2 regions of the Herminiimonas aquatilis genome follow, and region 1 is predicted to be linked to the other one. Evidence: predicted binding sites of a transcription regulator. Region 1 holds the regulator's gene; the other holds the start of a gene.
The links. Region 1 encodes sigma-54, which starts transcription at its own class of promoters, with help from an activator protein. Its sites were predicted from a motif close to TGGCANGNAANCTGCTTT; they were not measured.
Positions count from the first base shown of each region.

Region 2: ACFQO0_RS04265 (CmpA/NrtA family ABC transporter substrate-binding protein) is a predicted target of sigma-54. The motif match lies at 7,174-7,191, and genes of this name have one in related genera.

Region 1 is NZ_JBHTCC010000001.1:1,749,033-1,759,672, forward strand. Features, by position in the region: gene ACFQO0_RS08145 (type IV pilus modification PilV family protein) at 1-329, shown strand, start outside; gene ACFQO0_RS08150 (PilW family protein) at 326-1,381, shown strand; gene ACFQO0_RS08155 (pilus assembly PilX family protein) at 1,408-1,986, shown strand; gene ACFQO0_RS08160 (pilus assembly protein) at 1,996-6,261, shown strand; gene ACFQO0_RS08165 (hypothetical protein) at 6,306-6,938, opposite strand; gene hpf (ribosome hibernation-promoting factor, HPF/YfiA family) at 7,064-7,420, opposite strand; gene ACFQO0_RS08175 (RNA polymerase factor sigma-54) at 7,516-8,988, opposite strand; gene lptB (LPS export ABC transporter ATP-binding protein) at 9,010-9,750, opposite strand; gene lptA (lipopolysaccharide transport periplasmic protein LptA) at 9,752-10,306, opposite strand; gene lptC (LPS export ABC transporter periplasmic protein LptC) at 10,353-10,640, opposite strand, start outside.
Region 2 is NZ_JBHTCC010000001.1:931,843-942,482, reverse strand. Features, by position in the region: gene plsY (glycerol-3-phosphate 1-O-acyltransferase PlsY) at 55-660, shown strand; gene ACFQO0_RS04290 (hypothetical protein) at 1,012-1,545, opposite strand; gene ACFQO0_RS04285 (putative Na+/H+ antiporter) at 1,650-2,903, opposite strand; gene ACFQO0_RS04280 (Nramp family divalent metal transporter) at 3,066-4,442, opposite strand; gene tsaD (tRNA (adenosine(37)-N6)-threonylcarbamoyltransferase complex transferase subunit TsaD) at 5,221-6,249, opposite strand; gene ACFQO0_RS04270 (ANTAR domain-containing response regulator) at 6,400-7,047, shown strand; gene ACFQO0_RS04265 (CmpA/NrtA family ABC transporter substrate-binding protein) at 7,372-8,595, shown strand; gene ntrB (nitrate ABC transporter permease) at 8,605-9,522, shown strand; gene ACFQO0_RS04255 (ABC transporter ATP-binding protein) at 9,609-10,418, shown strand; gene ACFQO0_RS04250 (methyl-accepting chemotaxis protein) at 10,554-10,640, shown strand, end outside.

The sequences.
Region 1 (10,640 bases):
TTCTCGGGGCGGTGGGTTTGCAGGCAACCATGATCAAGGCAAATTCTGATGCCAAATACCGTGTGGAGGCGGGCTTGATTGTAGAGCAGCGTATTTCGAGAATGTGGGTAGATCAACTGGGATTGGCTAATTATTCGGAATTGGCTCCTGGAACAGATATATCCGCAGAATCAGGATTGCCGAATGGACGCAGGATTACTATTCGCGGCGATGTTGCAAACTGTGCCGGCGATCTTTCCTGCTTTGTCGTGAGAGTCACATGGCAGCAACCAGGCGACGATGCCGAGCATAACGTCACGAGTGTGGCAAGAATAACGGGGGGCGTATGAGGCCTTTCGATGAGCGAGATGGGCCTTGTGGTCGCCGCGTGGGCGGTTTCGGCTTGGTTGAAATCATGGTGGGGCTGGCCATTGGCATGATCGCGACATTGGTGATTGTGCAGGTGGCAGCCATGTTTGAAGGACAGAAGCGCTCCACTACTGGCACGGCTGATGCACAGACGGCAGGCAGCATTGCCATCTATGCGATGCAACGCCAGATTCAGATGGCGGGGTACGGTCTGCCGGTTTTTAGCGCACAGAATCAGGTGTTGAATTGTCCCGATAAACCTTTAATGGATGCGGACAATGATCCTGCAACGCCAGATATTGGGGTCAGTATCACGCCGGTAGAGATTATCAACGGCGCCAACAATGGCAACGACCAAATTATTGTTCGCATGGGTGATACCACCTCTGGTGGCGTGCCCCTGCGATTTCCTTCGCTTCCAAATCAGAACAACGTCTTGTCTTGTCGTGATGGGGACGTGGTACTGATTACGAATGGCACGAAATGCGCAATGACCAGAGTGAACGGCGTCCCTACCGCGGCCGGGATCGTGTTTGATCCGGTAATTACTGATCCGGCCGAAGGGAGTTTTGCATGCCTGGGGCCAAATTGGCTGGCACGTACCTATCAAGTCGTGGGTAATAATTTGCAGGAGGGCGCGACGCAGATTGCCGGTGGCGTTGTCAATATGCAGGCCCGTTACGGCATCACCCTGGCTGGCAATGTGAATCAGATTGCACCGGATGCCTATGTTGATGCGCTCGATCCTGAATGGGGGCCTGCAATGTCAGCCGCCAATCGAAATCGCATCAAGGCGATCCGTGTCGCACTGGTTATTCGCAACAGCGCGATGGAAAAAGAAGATGTGACCTCAGCCTGCTCGTCATTGACTGCGGCTGCGCCAACCGGTTTGTGTGCGTGGGCCGGTACGGCAGATAATCCGGCTCCCGCGATAGACCTAAGCGCCGACCCGGATTGGCGCAGGTATCGTTACCGGGTGTTCGACACACTGATTCCAATTCGCAACATGATTTGGTCGGCGGATAAACTATGAACAAGCTCGCCTGTATGCGTAAGCGAATGACTATCCGTGCAAGGCAAGATGGCGTAGTGCTATTCATTGCACTGATTGCACTGGTCACGATCATGCTGGCAGCGGTGGCCCTAGTGCGCTCGGTTGATACGTCCAGTCTCATTGCCGGCAACATAGCGTTTCGTCGCGCGGCTACTTCTTCTGGCGACAGTGGATTGGAAGGGGCCATTGCCTGGTTGGCTGCGCAAGAAATAGCGGATCAGGCACAACTACCTGCAGATCGAGGATTGAATAATACCAATGGACTGCAAGGGTACGATGCCAGTCTTGCAAATTTTAATATCACTTCAGTCGACTCTTGGACGGACCAGTTAAGCGTCCGTGCAGCTAAAGACGCCGGTGACAATGAAGTGCGCTACCGAATTGAACGCATGTGCAGTGCCAGCGAAGGTATCGCACCTGTCAAGGAAAATTGTGTATTCAGCGATGCCGAGTCGCAACTTGACTCAATGGCCACAGGCGGCCAGCGCGCAGAAAAGAGTGGGGTTAGCGTCATGTATCGGGTGACGATACGTGTGACCGGGCCGCGCAATACAGTCAGCTATGTGCAAGCATTTATCTATTAAGAGGCAAACATGAAACGCCATTTCAAAACAACGCGTGTCGCTAGTTTCATAGCATTGACTACGTTTGCTTTAGGTTTGTTGTTGCCTCTACGCGCATTTCCGGCATCGCTCGCCTTGACACAAGAACCTCTTGCCAATGCGACTACGACGACGGTGCTGCCGAACTTGATGTTTATTCTCGATGGTTCGGGAAGTATGGACTGGAATTATTTGCCGGATTGGGTAGACGATAATATTTGTAAGAATACCGATGGCGACTATGATCGGAGTTGCGTAAATTCTCCCTTGTTCAAAAGTCCGGATGTAAATGGTGTTTACTACAACCCCACCATTAATTATTTGCCTCCAGTGGATAGTGCGGGGACCAGTTTTGCCAGTCAAACCTCATGGACCAACGTAAAAAATGACGCGCATGGTATTCAAAGCTCTGGCACAACCAATCTGGTAACTGGTTACGTCGACATTGAATGGTGTACGGATGCAGTGAATGGCTTTGGCAATCTTACTTACGCCGATTGTTTGCGGAATGATAATTACGTATTGCCCGGGGTTGTTGGAGGGAAAAATTACAATACTCCACATAACACTACTGCTAGTGGGACCGGGCTTGTAGCGACAGGGGATCCTGATATTGCGACGACGGCTTCGAAAACCTTTGGCCCGCATTATTACCGTATTACACCGGGTGAGTGGTGCGACTCGGACAAGCTGATCAATTGTCAGGGAACGGCAACGACGCAGTACAGTTTTCCTGCGAGAGTTCGCTGGTGTACGGACGCTACCAATGCTACTGCACTGACTCCAGCAGCAAACTCATGCCAAGGCTTGCGTGCGGGCAGCTATAAGACGATACGTTTCCCAACTAAATTTCAAATCCCTCCCCAGCCAGAGGTGCCTGCAGTGCCAGCAGTCGGTGCAAGCGCGAAATTTGAATTTTCGATGGCAGGGTGTAACAATTCGAAGAATGTAGGTATTGCAACAATAAGCATAAATAATGTCAATATCCTGCCTTCGGCGACCAATAATAGGCGCTACGCTGCCGATTTGGCTAATGATGTGCGCTCTAAAACGCCGCCTGCAGGTTATTCATTCGGCGGTACTGGGGCTACTTTGATTGTCAGGGTTCCTGCGTCGCTTGGGGATGTCCGTTATAACGTGGTTCTGGCCCGAACGGCAAGTTCACATGCTTCATGTTCGTTTAGTCCTACTAGCGTGGAATTAAGTGGTTACGTTGCGGCGAAGCCTGCAATTCCTGCAGTAGGCGGCTCCTATTCGGGCTCTTTCGTTCGTACGGATATTGTCAGTGGAGTAACTTACCCCCGTGCTGCAGGACGTACAGATTGCACAAGCAGTACAACCACATGCAGCTATAACGAGGAAATGACTAACTTCGCGAATTGGTGGACTTACTATCAAACGCGCATGCAGACCATGAAAACCGCAACCAGTCGGGCTTTCAAATCAATTGATAGTCGCTATCGTGTCGGTTTTATTGATATTCAGGGTAATAATTATCTGCCGATTGCGCAATTTAATGCAGGCACGAACAATACCAAGGATAAATGGTATAAAAAATTGTTTTCGATCAATCCGAATAACGGCACTCCACTGCGCTCTGCATTGAGTCGCGTGGGGCGTTTGTATGCCGGACAGAAGCCTGTCGGTACTGCAGATCCTATGCAATATTCCTGTCAACAAAATTTTGCATTACTGACGACAGATGGCTACTGGAATACCGATTCAAATTCAGACGTTAAGGGTCTTGATGGTTCTGCCGTCGGTAATCTGGATGGGGGTAGTACCGCACGCCCTCTGTATGAAGGTCCTACGGCTAGTTCAAATAGCCTGGCGGATACGGCAAAATATTATTACGACACCGATTTACGTAACAGCTCACTTGCCAATTGTAATGGTGCGTTAGGGGTCGATGTCTGCACGGATAATGTATTCGTCAGTGGCACCGATAATAATGTTAAACAGCACATGACGACCTTCACCTTGGGTTTAGGTGTTGATGGGACACTTTCTTATACTAGCGACTACAAAACTGCGACATCAGGCGATTTCTACGATATCACCAACGGCACGGGAACTTCCGTTACTAATTGGTCGGTGCCGTCGGCTGACAATGAAACTGCAATCGATGATTTGTGGCACGCTGCGGTCAACGGACAGGGTACATATTTTAGCGCCAAGGATCCGGCGCAGTTGACCAGCGGTTTGAACGGAGCGCTTGCTGCGATCAGCTCCAAATTGGGCGCTGGATCTGCAGCTGCCACGAGTACTCTGAATCCTGTTGCCAATGACAATTTTGCCTACGTTGCGAGTTATACCACCGTGAAATGGCAGGGCAATCTTGAAGCACGCACAATCAACCTGAGTACTGGGGACGTGAGCGAATCTCCCTCCTGGTGCGTTGAAAATACAGTCGCTGGAACTTGTGCCTCACCAGGGACAATAACGCAATCAACCGACGGTAGTAGCAATGCTTATTATTGCGTTACGCCTGATGCAACGGCGGACACGTGTACGAACGGGACGCTAGAAGGAGGCAGTTGCAAAGTTGAAATGGCAATAGCATGTACTGGGACGATGCGCTCCTTGGTAGGATCGTCCAGCGATGGCCGCAATATTAAAATGGTCGGGACCGCTGGTACTCTCGTTGACTTTATTTACGACAATTTATCGACGACGCAAAAAACCTATTTCACTGCTTCTGGATTGAGCCAATGGGCGGATCTTTCTGCAGATCAAAAGACGCTTGCAGCAGGTTCAAGCATGATTTCCTACCTGCGCGGACAGACCAGATTTGAAATGGACCGCACCAGCAATGCCGCCGAAGATAGGCTGTATCGATATCGCGAAGCGACATTAGGTGATGCAATCGAGTCGCAACCTGCATTCGTTGGCAAACCGTATTTTAGTTATGCCGACACAGGTTACGCTGCCTATATCACTGCCAAGGCTTCTCGCCCAAAAACGGTTTATATGGGAACCAACGATGGCATGCTGCATGCATTTAATGCTGTAGATGGAACAGAACGATGGGCTTTTGTCCCTACATTGGTGATCCCGAATCTCTGGCATCTTGCAGATAAGAATTATGGAAGTCAGCACAGGAATTATGTAAATGGCAGGCCGATCATCGCGGATGTTTATAACCCGGCGACATCTGCTTGGCGGACCATCTTGGTAGCCGGTTTGAATGGCGGCGGCAGAGGATATTACGCACTCGATATTACCGACCCTACCACGCCGATTTTGCTATGGGAAATTGATTCCACGAATGAGGCCAATCTGGGATATAGCTATGGCTACCCAGTTGTGACGAAAAAGGCAGACGGCACTTGGGTTGTTTTGTTCACATCTGGCTATAACAACACCAGTCCAGGAAATGGTGAGGGTTATTTGTATGTGCGGAATGCTCTTACTGGTGCTCACATATCACGGATAGGTATTGGCGTTGATCCGGATGTCGATGATCCTGCTATTACGCCGAGCGGATTGGCTAAGATAGCAAACTATGCTAACGATCCGGCGCGCAACAATACGTCTTTGTATGTTTATGGCGGCGACCTTTCGGGTAACGTGTGGCGTTTCGATATCAATACCAATACAGTATTGAAATTTGCAGTTTTGAAGGATCCGTCTGGTGCTAGGCAACCCGTTACGGCGGCGCCTGAGTTAGGTGTCGCTTACGGTAAGCGATTGGTTTTTGTTGGGACCGGAAAGTATCTAGAGAAAAGCGATCTGGAAAATACGCAGAGACAAACCTTGTATGCAATAAAGGATAACAATGCGACCACTACTCTGGTGAATCCACGGCTATCGCTAGTGCAACAAACTATTACGACCTCAGGATCCACCCGCACTGCATCGCAAAATGAAATTGATTTCAGGCTTGATTCAGGATGGTTTATCGACTTGCCGGATACGGGGGAGCGTATTCATGTGGAACCTATACTTGATTCTGGTCTCTTGATTGCGCCTTCTACCGTGCCATCCAATACGGTATGTTCACCGGGCGGGTATGGTTGGCTTAACTACTTTAATTACCTGAATGGAAATAATGGCGACGGCATTGTTTCGGAAAAATTCAATGCCCCGATTGTCGGTGTAAATTATTACTACACTCCTGACGGGGAACGACATGTTTCAGTGGTTACCTCAGATCATCCGACGCCTGACCAACCTACAAACAAGTTGCCTAAGCCGCCTAACGCCTTGTCATTTCAAGGTAAGCGCGTAATTTGGCGCGAATTTATACCAGACTGATTTTTAATGTAGATTGATCGGCGGCCCTACGTGGGCCGCCTTTTTTATTTTCCTGCTGGCTCGTCTTGCTTATCTGTGTTTTTCCACACTTCGATGCGTATTTCACTAGGCACGGCGATGCCGGAAATTTGGGCTGCTGCAAAAGTCATTGTTTTAAAAGCAGTGGTAATCAACAGCAGTTTTTCACTGTCAGCAATATCGCCAGGGATGAATACTTCGTCTACCGTTCCCACATTACTGATGCGCAAAGTCATTATGAGTGGCTCAGGCAATCCTGCGATATCGGGCAAGAAAAAATCTGCAGGTAGGTCATTGATGACTTGTGGTTTCTGGCTTAATTCATCCGATTTGAAATAGTAGGATTGAAAGGGTAGTTGTGCACCGATCGGAATTTCAGCCAACGAGGGCGCCGCCGGTAACGATGGTATTTCTGGCTGTATCAGATTGTGGACGTTTTGACTTTTAGTGGCTATGCGCTGAGGCGCATGATCTAATTTTTCACTCAGTAAACGGACAACCACCCCTGTCGTCTCACTGCTATTTTTATTGTTAGTCTCAGCAAATTCAGCGAGCGAGTAAAGAATAAAAGCATGTCCTGAAAGGGTCAAAATCAGCGCGATAGCTGAAATTGGCTTGGCGAGAGAAGAGGGAAAATACTTTTTGCGATGGTCATGCATCCAGTCATTTTATATTGATGTTTAGCGATTTTTAATCGATTTCTGTAGAGCTTTGACATTAAAAAAGGGCGCAATCTGCGCCCTTCATTTTTAGTGACTGATTTTCTCAGCCTGATGATTTCCCGTTAAGGGGTGACAGCAGCGTCGGATTCATCCGGCAATCGTTTGATTGCATCATGTTGATGATCTTGCTGCTTGGTTTTGTATTTGATGACTTGTCGATCGAGCTTGTCGACCAGTGAGTCAATCGCCGCATACAAATTGTCGGCAATACTTTCCGCATGCAGATCCTTGCCTCTCACGCGCAAGTTGATTTCTGCTTTCTGGCGTTTTTCTTTTTCCGGAAGATTGTCTACAGTCAGGATGACTGCAATGTCGATAACGTGATCGAAGTGACGTTTGATACGCTCCAGTTTTCCTTGTACATATTCGCGGATTGCTGGGGTTAATTCGAGGTGATGTCCACTGATTGTGAGATTCATACAGTGCTCCTATGATAATTCACTGGAGGTTCAAGCGCCTTGTTACCTGGCCACAAGAACACAGCAAGGTATAACAAAAACTACTAAGGACAGTTCTACAACGATTTGCGCAAATTGACTGGGGGAATTTTCAAGGCTTCACGGTATTTTGCAACGGTACGTCGCGCCACAACCATACCCTGTTCCGCCAGCATTTCTGCGATTTTGCTATCAGAGAATGGGATTTTCGGGTCTTCAGCTCCTATCAATTGTTTGATCAGTGCCCGTATCGCAGTGGAGGATGCTTCGCCGCCTGTTTCCGTTGCGACATGGCTGCCGAAAAAGTACTTCAGTTCGAACATTCCATGCGGTGTGAGCATGTACTTTTGCGTCGTTACACGAGAAATAGTGCTCTCGTGTAGACCTAGTGTATCAGCTATTTCACGCAACACAAGTGGGCGCATCGCGACAGCGCCATGTGAGAAAAAGTTGCGTTGTCGTTCTACTATCGCCTGTGATACGCGCAGGATAGTGTCGAAGCGCTGACGCATATTTTTGATCAACCATTTGGCTTCTTGCAGTTGCGATCCGAGCGATCCATCGCCCTTGCTTTGCTTCAAAATATTGGCGTACATGCTGTTGACGCGCAAGCGTGGCATGACGTCGTGATTGAGCATGACTTGCCAGCCGTTGCGTGTGCGTTTGACGATCACATCAGGCACCACATAATCGGAAGAGCCGCTTGCGAAAATCGCTCCTGGGTGTGGATTGCATTGTTTGATGATGACTTGTGCTTCGCGCAAATCTTCGTCGTCGCAATCGAGGGCCTTGCGCAGTTTGTTGAAGTCGCGTTGCGCAAATAGAGTGAGATGATTTTCAACAATCGCGAGCGCCATGCGGCGCGTGACCATTGCAACTTTCGGCATGCGTTTGATTTGCAGTGCCAGGCATTCAGAGGCATTGCGCGCACCCACACCAGGCGGATCGAAGCTTTGCAACAGGTTCAATGCAATCTGCAATTCTTCCAGTTCTATTTCCAGCTCTTCCGGCAGGCGCGCGTGGATTTCTTCCAGTTCTTCTTCCAGATAGCCGTTGTCGTTCAATGCATCGATGATCAATTCAAGCAACGCACGATCACGCGTCTCGCGCACAGTTACGCGCATCTGTTCCAGCAGGTGCTCACGCAATGTTGTTTCGTGTGCTTCCAGCTGCGGGCGGGCGTCATCATCTTCCGGTGCTTTCGATGTACGTGCGACATCGTCAAAACTCCATTCGGCATCGCCGTTGGATGATTCGGGTGCGTCTGATGGCGTATCGAAACTGGCTTCGCTTTCCGGGACTTGCGCATTGGCCTCTATGCTTGCGCCTTCCGGTGTGGTTCCGGTAGAGCCGATGGCGCCATCGGCCAGCAAGCGGATCGCGTGATCCAGCGGATCGTCGGTGCGCTCCAGCAGTGGATTGTCTGCGAGAATTTGTTCCAACTCCTGATGCAGTTCCAGCGTGGACAATTGCAGCAGACGGATTGATTGCTGCAATTGCGGCGTGAGTGCCAGATGTTGCGAAACGCGTAGCTGCAGGGATTGCTTCATAGAGTTATCTAGCTTCCGGCATCACATGCGGAAGTGTTCGCCGAGGTAAACCCGGCGCACCGATTCGTTGGCGATAATCTCGTCAGGGCTGCCGCTGGCGAGCACTGCACCTTGATTGATGATGTAGGCACGATCGCAGATGCCGAGTGTCTCGCGCACATTGTGATCGGTGATCAGTACGCCTATGCCGCGCTCTTTGAGGAAGCGCACAATACGTTGAATTTCAATTACTGCTATCGGATCAACGCCGGCAAACGGTTCATCCAGCAAAACGAAACGTGGATTGGTTGCCAGTGCGCGCGCAATCTCGACGCGACGACGTTCGCCACCGGACAAAGACATCGCTTGATTTTCACGCAGCTTCTCGATTTGCAGGTCAGCCAGCAAAGTATCGAGACGTTGTTCGATCTGCGGCTTGCTCAAGGATTTGCCATTGAGGCGCTGTAGTTCGAGCACGGCGCGAATATTATCCTCGACGCTCAGCTTGCGGAATACCGACGCTTCTTGCGGAAGATAGGACAAACCCAGCTGCGCGCGTTTGTGTATGGGCTGGCGCGAGATATTGACACCATCCAGTTCGATGCTGCCGGCATCCGACGGTACCAAGCCGACGATCATGTAAAACGACGTAGTTTTGCCGGCGCCGTTAGGGCCCAGCAGGCCAATCACTTCACCGCTCTCGACTTGCAAGGCGACGTCACGTACAACCTGACGCGCGCCATAGCTTTTTTGCAGTCCGCTGACTATCAACTTGCTCGACATCTTAAGGGGCCTTTGTTGTATCGGCACGCGGCTGGATGATGGCCTTGATGCGTCCTGCACCTGGCTTGCTGTCGCCCCCGCTAGTGTTATGCACGGTGAAAAATTCAGCGCGTGTATCGTAGGAAATATACTCGCCGTTGACTTCATCGGTAGTCTTGCCATTTTCCAGGCGACGCATACGAGCCTTGGAATACAGTTTCATGATTTCATTCTTGTCGTCGTATTCGATGCGCTCGGCCTGGCCTTCTATCCATTGGTCGGGACCGCCGTCACGTTTTTGACGGAAACTGGCAAGTGAGCCAGGGGCCGCATACATGACGACAAATTGATAGCCGGCCGGATCTTGCGTGACCACCATCTTGTTGGATTTCATCAGAATCGAGCCGCGCGTCAATACGACATTGCCGACGAAGGTGTTGATCTGTTTGACGTCGTCGTACTGCATTTGATCGGCTTCGACGTTGGTCGGCTTGGTTGCATCGGCTTTTTCAGCATGGACGCAAGTCAGCGCGCCCAAACCAGCGATAAGCAGCATTGCAGAAAGTAATCGTTTCATGAAATTTTTCTAAGAGAATCCATCGATTAAAAGTCGGATCACGAAATCAATTGGTGACGACAGGCGGCTGGTACTGGCCTTTTACATTACTCGACAAGCTGAATTCGCCGGTTGCATTGTTGACAAACATGCCGGCGCCATTCAGCGTCGATTTCCCAAGTTGCAGTTCAACCGGCTTGGGGGTTTTCATGACATCCTCGTCTGGCAATATCAGCAAATAAGATGTCTTGAGTTGAAAATGCTGCGACTTTGCGGAAGCGGGTCTGTCTATATGCACATTGTCATACATATGGACTTCGCTGCTGTTGTTAGTCACTTTGGCGCGCAAGGAGCG
Region 2 (10,640 bases), 820 kb from region 1:
TGCGCGGTAAGACATAACAAAAAATGCAGGTAAAAATGGTAATTAAAGGTTGATATGAATACAGTTCTTTTCGCAATCGCTGCGTATCTGATGGGTTCAATTTCGTTTGCCGTGGTGGTCAGCAAATGTTTTCGTCTGGCCGATCCGCGCAGCTACGGTTCCAAGAATCCGGGCGCGACTAATGTGCTACGTAGCGGGAATAAAAAGGCTGCGATATTGACCTTGCTGGGTGATGGCGCAAAAGGCTTTGTCGCGGTGTGGCTGGCTAAATATGTCGGTCCGGAATATGGCGTGCAGGAAAGTGGTGTTGCTCTGGTTGCGATCGCTGTTTTCCTCGGCCACCTGTGGCCTGTCTTTTTCCGTTTCGTTGGCGGCAAGGGCGTCGCGACCGCATTGGGTGTATTACTCGCATTGAATGGCTGGCTCGGATTGGCAACCCTGATTACATGGTTGGTGATCGCCTATGCATTTCGCTATTCGTCGCTGGCCGCGTTGATAGCCAGCATTTTTGCCCCGTTCTATTACGGATTGCTATTCGGTCCTGATGTGATTTTGCTGGCGGTATTGGCGATGAGTGTGCTTTTGGTTTACAGGCATGCAAAGAACATCGGTAATTTGCTGGCTGGGAAAGAAAGCCGGCTCGGCAGCAAAAAAAAATGATGAGTCACCTTTTTGTTCTTGTTGCGTCTTGCAATCAATAGCGGATATGAAACGTCCGCTTTCGACTTTGAACTCAACCGGTGTAACCATCATGTTGGAGATGGGATATTTCTTTAGGCAATCACTCCTCAATTAATTCAGGGAATTGGCGGATTGCATGTGACCTGGTCCGCTTAGTTTTCATGAGTAGCGAGCATCGAGAACGTGCTCGATTTTGCACTATGATGGAATTTATTAATCCTCTTCACAAAGTTTCAGGTGGATTTTCGTGAGCAGGGAATCGAAAGAAGTCTCGAGAAATACATTGGGTCCCTTGGTGCTGTTGCCTTGCGATTGCGCTTATTTATTTATTTATGGTTTTTCTTGCTTGCTGCAGAAGGCTTCGCGTAGCACTTTAGGCCACAAAATCCACGCACAATACAGCGTGAATAAAGTGGCAAATGCAATGCCAGCGCCAAGTCCAAAATTGCGAACGCCAATCGAAAACCCAGCCAGGCCTGATATACCCAGGAAAATGAAGCCCCCAAGCTTCCAACCCCTCCCTTCACCCGATAATGCCCGCAGGTCTGTTAGAGCCTCACGGCATTGTGCTTCGTGCGCGGCGGAATAAGATATCTCTAAGTATTTTGCGTGTACCACTTCGTAGTGAATAGTAGCGACTGCGCGCAATTTGATCTTCATGCCTTGTGGTAATGCGTGCTCAACACTTGATATTTTCTCGTGCAGGCCTATGCCGCTTGCACCAAAGGATTCCACAAGTATGTTCTCAATGTCTTTCGAATACTTAACAGCCGCCGTGGCGTGAAGGCGCTCAGCCGCAGCTAACGATGAACTCGAGTTTTTGGCAAGACTTACCATTTCGTCGTCAGGGTATTCAATAGGCACTTACAGCGTCCTTATCTAGTTACTAAAATTATGTTGGGGCAATGTTCACTGAAAATGTAATGCGCGATCGATCACGTTCAGGATGCGATCGCGCATTACCTTGGTTAAGGAATAAAAATCAGGAAGAGTGCAGCGGCGACAGCAGTGGGGGCTATTGCACCCGCTACCAGTCCCCCGATACTGATCGCTCCATCCCGAAATCCTCCGCGAAGCAAGGCGACACCAGCGGGATTCGGGGCATTTGCAATGACAGTCAGGCCGCCGCCGGCTACTGCGCCAGCCATCAGCATGTATTTCGCTGCATCGCTCATGCCTTCAATCAGTGATCCTAGGTAGGTCAACGCCGCATTATCGGTAATGGCTGTGAGGAACAAGGCGCCGAAAAATAATGCTGTCGGTTCCAGTCCGGAGACTATTGGTTGCAGCCACCATTGCTGCATCCCACCCAGGACAACCAGGCCGGCGAGGAAAAAGCCAACCAGCAGACCTTCCTTGAGGATCAGCGGATTTTGATACGGTTCATATGCTTTCGTGAAGCCGAGGAAGAACAGGAATATCGCCATAAAGATGACGGGGTGATGGGCGAAGTACACCACGGCGGCCAGCCCCACAAGGTGGACAACGGCAACCGTCACCGGCATCGGCAATTCATTGCTGGCTTTCTCCGCATCCGAAGGTTTGTCTGCAAGATGCTTGGCAATTAAGAATGTCACCGCCGTTGCGTTGATGAATACTGCTATTGCGGCTTTCCATCCGAAGGTGGCCGCCATGAATGCGCTATCCCAATTCCACGTGGCAGCGACCATCAGTACCGGTGGTGCAGCAAAGGACGTCAGTGTGCCGCCGATGGAAATATTCACGAAGAGCACGCCAAGCGCTGCATATTTTTTCCACTCAGGTAGGCCGTCATGGAAGACCAGAGGTGCCAGCATCAACGCAGCCAGTGTCATCGCTGCTGGTTCGGTAATCAATGATCCTATCAGTGGGACGGCGCAAAGACACAGCCAAACACGTGCGACTGCGGTACGTATGGGCATGGCTTTCGCAAGTAGGGCAACAAGTCCCTTGACTGTCTCCAGTACAGGGCGCGATGCTGCGATGACCATGATCACGAACACGAATAAGGGTTCGGTGTAGTGTCTGGATTCGGTATATTCGATCGCATTTTGTGGGCCTACAACCAAAGCCATGGTGCAGATGAGAACGAAGGCCCAGAGGCCGAATACGACTTCGATTTCTCCGAGCAAGTGGAGCAAGCCGGAATGGTGCTTGCTGCGATGCGCAAGCTTTTCAAAAGATTTTGCTGCAAATGTATGGACAAGCGCGATACCGAACAAAGCGGCAGCGATGAGATTCATTTCATCATTCATGCTATGGGTACTCGTTAAAAAACGGTGGCATCAGGACACCATGACCGCCGTGAAGCCGAATGAAAATCCGGGAACAAATTAAAAGGATCCATTCCCGGAAGACGTGATTCATTGAATTCCTCCGTCTTTATCCGACGGAGGCATTGGTCGTTAATTCAAGAACTGCATGTACATCACATATCCGGTGATGAGAACCAGCGAGATCGTGCCTGTCCATGCCAGAGCAAACATCGCCTTGGAAGGAAGCAGATCACGTTCAAAGTCAGTGGTGAAGTTATCTTTCACCGCTCTGATGGTGAGCCAATACAGAACCGGCGAGAACACCAGTGCCATGACAGATGCCAGCTGGGTCACAAAGATAGGTTCAGGCAAGCCGTACACGATCGAGATGCCTGCGATCAACCAGATCACTTGCATGCCGCGGTAGATCAACTTGCGTGCACGTGGCGTATCCCATTTCTTGACCAGACGTACCGAGCATTCCTCGGTAATACGTGCCTGGCCATCGAAGTAGGTGAACACGGTCGAGAAAAGTGCTGCAACGCCACCCGAGATAATGATAGGGAAAATCCATTGCCCGAAGGTGTCTGTGTAAATACGTGCGATAGTCGCACCCATTTCGCTGCCCTTTGGTACCAGACCAAGCGGATTCAGCACAGCTGCGCCAACGATCAGGAAGATCATGCCCGACAACATCGAAATCAGGTACGTGATATTCATATCGCGCTTGAACAGAATCAAACTATTTTTCATGTAGTTTTTATCCATTTCGACGGTATGACCCTCAGCGCGTAATTCCTTGACCTTGACCATGCCGGCCTTCTTTTCCACAGCCCACAGCGATTGCATAGGTGCCACTTCCAGCGTGGTCGGGAAGTAGCCGAACATCGCACCAAACAGCATCATTGCGCCAATTGGCGGCAAGGTAGGCAACAAGCGCGACAGATACTCCATCGGTGGTGGTGCCTGTAACGCAAACGCAATAAAGCAGGAGCCGGCAAACACCAGGATCAGGACTTTACAAACACCCTCAACGGCCTTGTAACTACCTGCCCACAAGATCGCGACGGTACCAACCAATACGGTGACAGCCCACAGTTGCAGCGACATGAAAGGGAATGCTGCCCACAACATGGCGGCGCAACCCAGCGCGCGGCCCGCAATACCGACGGTATTGGCAAATCCCTGGAAAATCATGAAATACAACGGCCATTTTCCGTTTCGATGATAGGCATTGATGATGGACTCGCCCTTCACCATGGTGTAGCGGTGGGCAAATTCGAATGCGCAGTATTTGAGGATGTAGGCAGCGAGAATTACCCACAGTAACTCGTAACCATATTTTGCACCAGCAGTCGGTGCATGCATGATGTGACTTGCGCCAATCCCGGTCATTGCAGCGGCAATACCGGGTCCCATCGCTTTCCAGGTGTCCATTAATCCGGTACCTGGCGCCTTCAAATGAATTGTTTGCTTATTGCCGCCGGCGGATGCGCCGGCCACATTGTTTATGGTTGTATCAGTCATTACTCTTGCTCTCCGTGTCTAAAGGCTGCTACAGGGTCTAATTTTCTGTAGTTTTTCTTTCTAATTTCTTCTTTTTAATTCAAGGTTTTTTATTAGACGGACCTCCTTTCTAATAAAAGATCAACGAGCAATATCAATTTGAATTGATATGATCGCTACACGAATGATTTCAAGCAGCGCGTAGCGTAGGAAAATCCCCAGTCAATGCGATTGAAAGGTGATGTTTAGTGTGAGATGCGACTAAGAAACGACCTGCTTCAAGGCAGGTGGTGTAATCGCTGTGTAGGAGGAACTACTGATTCGCAGAATGGAATCAGATAAAGAAAGACGATCTTGTAGATAGCAATGGGCGTAGGCATGCGTCAGTACTCCGCGCGGCGGCCCGACCAGCGCATTAACCTGTTTGCAGCAACGCGCTACAAACACCCATTGGCTTTGATAGTATCTACTTTTTTCTTGATACGCAACCTGCAATTCACATTTTCTTAACATGTAAGTGGATGTTTTTATTCGGTTTGTTGCGCATTATTTACAATATCCGCTTATCTTTCGAGCGAATTTTTCATGAGCGAAATCCAATTAAAAATTTACCTTGACGAAAGGACGCCGGCTGTAGATGCAACCGAATCTGCCGGATTCTGAAATGAGTGCCTATTGATGGTCTCTTTGATGGGCAACGAACGAGGGAGTATTGGTTTCCGCAGTTGATCGCTGTAATCATTGGGGTGTTACTGTGTTCTCAAATTTGAAATAACGAGCGCCGTTGAACCGGCGCTGTTTATATCTCTTTGATGCTATCCAGCGGCCAGCGCGGTTTGACGTTGAACGCGTAATCTTTTTTCGCCGCATCCGGATTAATCTCCAGACGCATCGCCCCCGCGAAGGCAATCATCGCACCGTTGTCGGTGCAAAATTCCAGTTCCGGATAAAACACCTTGAAATGCTTTTTCGCTGCCGCTGCGTTCAGCGATTCGCGCAATTGGCGATTGGCGCCGACGCCGCCGGCAATGACCAGACGCTTCAAGCCAGTGTGCTTGAGCGCGGTCATGCATTTGGCAGTCAGCACTTCCACGATGGCATCGACAAAGGCGCGTGCGATGTTGGCCTTGTCTTGCTCGCAGATATTGGTGGTTTGATTTTTGACGACGGTCAGCACGGCAGTCTTCAATCCGGAAAAACTGAAATCCAGATTTTTTGAATGCAGCATAGGGCGCGGCAATTTATATGCAGCCGGATCGCCAAACTCGGCCATCCGTGAAATTGCCGGTCCGCCCGGATAACCGAGACCGAGCAACTTGGCCGATTTGTCGAATGCTTCGCCTGCCGCATCGTCCAGCGTTTCGCCCAGCATCGTGTATTGCCCGACACCGTCGACGCGCATCAATTGCGTGTGACCGCCGGAAACCAGCAGGGCAATGAAAGGGAATTCTGGCGGCTCGCTGGCCAGCAAGGGCGACAGCAGATGGCCTTCCAGATGATGTACGCCTAATACAGGTTTATCCAGCGCCAGGCCGAGGCCGCAGGCGACCGAGGCACCGACCAATAATGCACCTGCTAGCCCGGGACCTTGTGTATACGCGATTGCATCGATCGCATCATGCGCTACGCCGCTTTCGGCGAAGACCTGTTCCAGCAGGGGAATGGCACGGCGTATATGGTCGCGTGAGGCCAGCTCAGGCACGACGCCGCCGTATTCTTCATGCATTTTTACCTGGGAATACAGCGCGTGCGCGAGCAAACCACGTTGCGTGTCATACAACGCGAGACCAGTTTCATCGCAGGAAGATTCGATACCGAGAACGAGCATGGGATAAAGATGCGGGAAAAATGCATCATGTTGGTGTGATTCTTGCGTGGATTGTAGCTTATTCTGGTACCACACCGTATCACTTGCTTTTAGAATGTTGCAATGATTGAAACTCCAAAACCCGATTCTACTTCTAGTGCGCGCGCTGATATGCGCGCCGACGTTCGTTCCGATGTTCGTTCGCTACGCATAGTCGTCGTCAATACCGTCGTGCCCCCTGAAGGCGAACAGGATGACAGCGCCTGGATGCAGGCAGAGCGCTCGCGCGCATTACGCATAGGCTTGCTGGAAGCCGGCTATAACATCATCGCGGTTTTCCCTGCTGATATGCATTTGCCGGATCGCGTCGCCCAACTGCAGCCTGACATGATTATCATCGATGCCGAATCCGATTCGCGCGATGTGCTGGAGCATGTGGTGATGGCGACGCGGGATGCGCGACGGCCTATCGTCTTGTTTACTGAGGATCATGCTAAATCGAGCATGGAAGCCGCAATGGCGGCTGGCGTATCGGCTTATGTGGTCGCAGGGTTGCAGTCGGAGCGCATCAAGCCGGTACTGGATGTCGCATTGGCGCGCTTCAATGCCGAGCAAAAACTGCGTACCGAGCTATCTGATACCAAACTCAAGCTGGCGGAACGCAAGACGATAGAGCGCGCCAAGGGTTTGCTGATGGAGCGCCATAAAATTTCCGAAGATGAAGCGTATTCAAAGTTGCGTCGCATGGCGATGGACAAGAATCTGAAGTTGTCAGAGTTGGCACAACGCATATTAGATGTGGCTGACTTGTTGGGTTGATGCGTGGCGTGAAGATTGCAGTCTAAGCTCTCTCGGTTATCGCACTAAATAAATGCGCCGCACGAAAAAGGAGCGATAGTTGCTTATCAAGTGCACATTATCTTCGCCAAAGTAGCTAATAAGCGCTGGCACACCAATTGCTAAAGTAGGGTTGTACCAACGAAGGTACAAAGAATTAAAAACTGTTTTGGCCAACGATGGCCGGGATGGTTCAGGACAAGGACGTCCGTGTCGCAAGAGCGCTGCTCTTGCTGACCGGACGTCCTTTTTTTATTGCGAAAACCCTTGAGGAAAACCATGACAACGAACGACAGGAAATTCAATATGACACGGCGCACAGTCTTGAAAGCAGGCACGGCCATCACGGCATCGGCCTTCGGTGGTCTGGCAACTCAAGGTGTGTGGGCTGCAGGTTCTGACAAGCCCGAAAAAGAAGAAGTCAAAGTCGGCTTCATTCCTTTGACCGATTGTGCATCTGTTGTCATGGCATCCGTCATGGGATTTGATAAAAAATACGGCATCAAGATTATTCCAACCAAGGAATCGTCATGGGCAGGTGTGCGCGACAAGCTTGTCAATGGCGAACTGGATGCAGCACACGTCTTGTATGGCCTGGTCTACGGCGTACACGAGGGCATAGGCGGCGCGAAAAAGGACATGGCTGTGTTGATGAACCTGAACAATAACGGCCAGGCGATCACTCTTTCCAAGAAGCTGGCAGATAAAGGTGCGGTGAATGGCACAGGTCTGGCCAAGCTGATGCAGATGGAAAAACGCGAATACACATTCGCGCAAACCTTCCCTACCGGCACCCATGCGATGTGGTTGTATTACTGGCTCGCGACTTACGGCATCAACCCGATGAAAGATGCCAAAGTCATCACCGTGCCACCACCGCAAATGGTGGCCAATATGCGTGTTGGCAATATGGATGGATTCTGCGTTGGCGAACCATGGAATCATCGCGCGATTGTCGACGGCATCGGTATCACCGCAGCGACGACACAAGACATCTGGAAAGATCACCCGGAAAAAGTACTCGGCACTACGTCTGACTGGGTGGCAAAAAACCCAAACACTGCGCGCGCCTTGACTGCAGCTGTGCTGGAAGCCGGCCGCTGGATCGATGCATCGCTGTCGAATAAAAACAAGATGGCAGAAACGATCGCTGCCAAGTCCTACGTCAATACTTCGGTTGATGTCATCAATCAACGCATTCTCGGTCGCTATCAAGACGGCATGGGCAAAACATGGGATGACCCTAACTACATGAAGTTCTACAACGAGGGTGCGACCAATTTCCCTTACCTGTCGGATGGTATGTGGTTCATGACACAGCACAAGCGCTGGGGTCTGGCTAAGGGCGAACCGGATTACATGGGTACGGCCAAGTCGATCAATCGCATTGATCTGTACAAGGAAGCGGCCACCATGGCGAACGTCCCGGTACCGAAAAATGTGATGCGTAGTTCCAAGCTGATCGATGGCGTGGTGTGGGATGGCAAGAATCCAAAAGCTTACGCTGAATCATTCAAGATCAAGGCATAAGGAGTCATCATGAGCGCAATCATGCATACGGCAGAAAACACGACCATCGCTGCATCGGTCGAAACCGGAAAATCGGAGAGTGTCATGAAAAATGCGGCCGCATCAGCAACCGTTGTTGAGAAGCCGAAATTCAAGGGCAGCAAGTTTTCCTTGCGTCCATTTTTCCTGGCAGTATTGCCGCCGATTTTCGGTTTGATTTTCCTGATCCTGGTGTGGGAAATCATCTCCGTCAAAAACAGTGGCATTCCATCGCCGGCAGTGACCTTGAAATCGGCCATGGAATTATTTGCCGATCCTTTCTACAGCAATGGCCCGAATGATCAGGGCATAGGCTGGAACATCCTGGCATCTCTGCAGCGTGTTGGTGTCGGCTTCGGTTTGGCTGCACTGGTCGGCATTCCACTGGGTTTCATGATTGGCCGTTTCAAGTTTTTGTCCGGCATGTTCAATCCGATTATCAGCTTGCTGAAACCGGTATCGCCGCTTGCATGGTTGCCGATAGGTTTGCTGGTATTCAAGGCCGCTGATCCGGCTGCGATCTGGTCTATCTTCATTTGTTCGATCTGGCCAATGATCATCAATACTGCAGTCGGCGTGCAGCGTGTACCGCAGGATTACATGAACGTTGCCAAGGTATTGAACCTGTCGGAATGGAAAATCGTTACCAAGATTCTGTTCCCATCGGTATTGCCTTACATGTTGACCGGCGTGCGTCTGGCGATCGGTACCGCCTGGCTGGTGATCGTTGCGGCAGAAATGTTGACCGGCGGTGTAGGGATCGGCTTCTGGGTCTGGGATGAGTGGAACAACCTGAATGTCGCGCACATCATTATTGCCATCGTGGTCATCGGTATCGTCGGCCTGGTACTGGAGCAGATCCTGGTCGGTATCGCCAGAATCTTTACGTACGAAGATGTCAAAAATTGATTGTGAAGTGTTGATCTGCGTTGAATGAATTAAAACGGCCAGATCACCCAGGATTGCAACGAATAACGAAGCACAAGGAAAACATCATGGATAACAACAGCAAGTTCATCGATATTCAAAATGCGGAAATGTCCTTTCCTACCAAGAAAGGCGTGTTCAATGCGCTGACCGACGTCAATCTGAGCGTTGCGAAAGGCGAGTTCATCACGCTGATCGGACATTCCGGTTGCGGCAAATCGACATTGCTTAATTTGATAGCCGGTTTAACGCATGCGACCAACGGCATGTTGTTGTGCTCGAATCGCGAAATTGCCGGCCCGTCGCCTGAACGCGCAGTCGTGTTTCAAAACCATTCGTTGTTGCCGTGGCTGACTTGCTACGAAAACGTCTATCTGGCAGTGGAGCGCGTATTCGGCAAGCTCGAAGGCAAGGCCAAACTGCGCGCACGCACCAAGGCAGCATTGGCACTGGTGGGTTTGACGCATGCTGAACAAAAACGTCCAAACGAAATCTCCGGCGGCATGAAGCAACGCGTCGGTATTGCGCGCGCCTTGTCGATGGAACCAAAGGTCTTGTTGATGGATGAACCCTTCGGTGCGCTAGATGCATTGACCCGCGCCCATTTGCAGGATGAGTTGCTGAAAATTGTGGCAGCAACCAATTCGACCGTGGTGATGGTGACGCATGATGTGGATGAAGCAGTGCTATTGTCGGACAAGATTGTGATGCTGACCAATGGTCCTTCGGCGACGATAGGTGAAGTGCTGGAAGTGAAGCTGGCACGTCCGCGCGAACGTGTTGCATTGGCGCAGGATCCTTTGTATTCGCAATATCGCACGGCCGTGCTGGAATTTTTATACCATCGCCAATCGCATCCTGCCAAGGAAGCGGCCTGATCCGATAATGTTTTTATTGATCCACTCTGAGTTAGATAAGTCATGATGACCCAGGCTGCTTTACGCGAAACAAAAAATGCGGTGCCGGCCTTGCCGGTTGCCGTCAATGATGAGCGCGGCGGCAGAGTCGCCACAATGACTAGTAATGCAATAGAAAATGAAGCAGCAGAGGCTGCGGAAGATGCATCGGTTGTGCCGCTGTCGGGCGAAGTCTTCGGCATG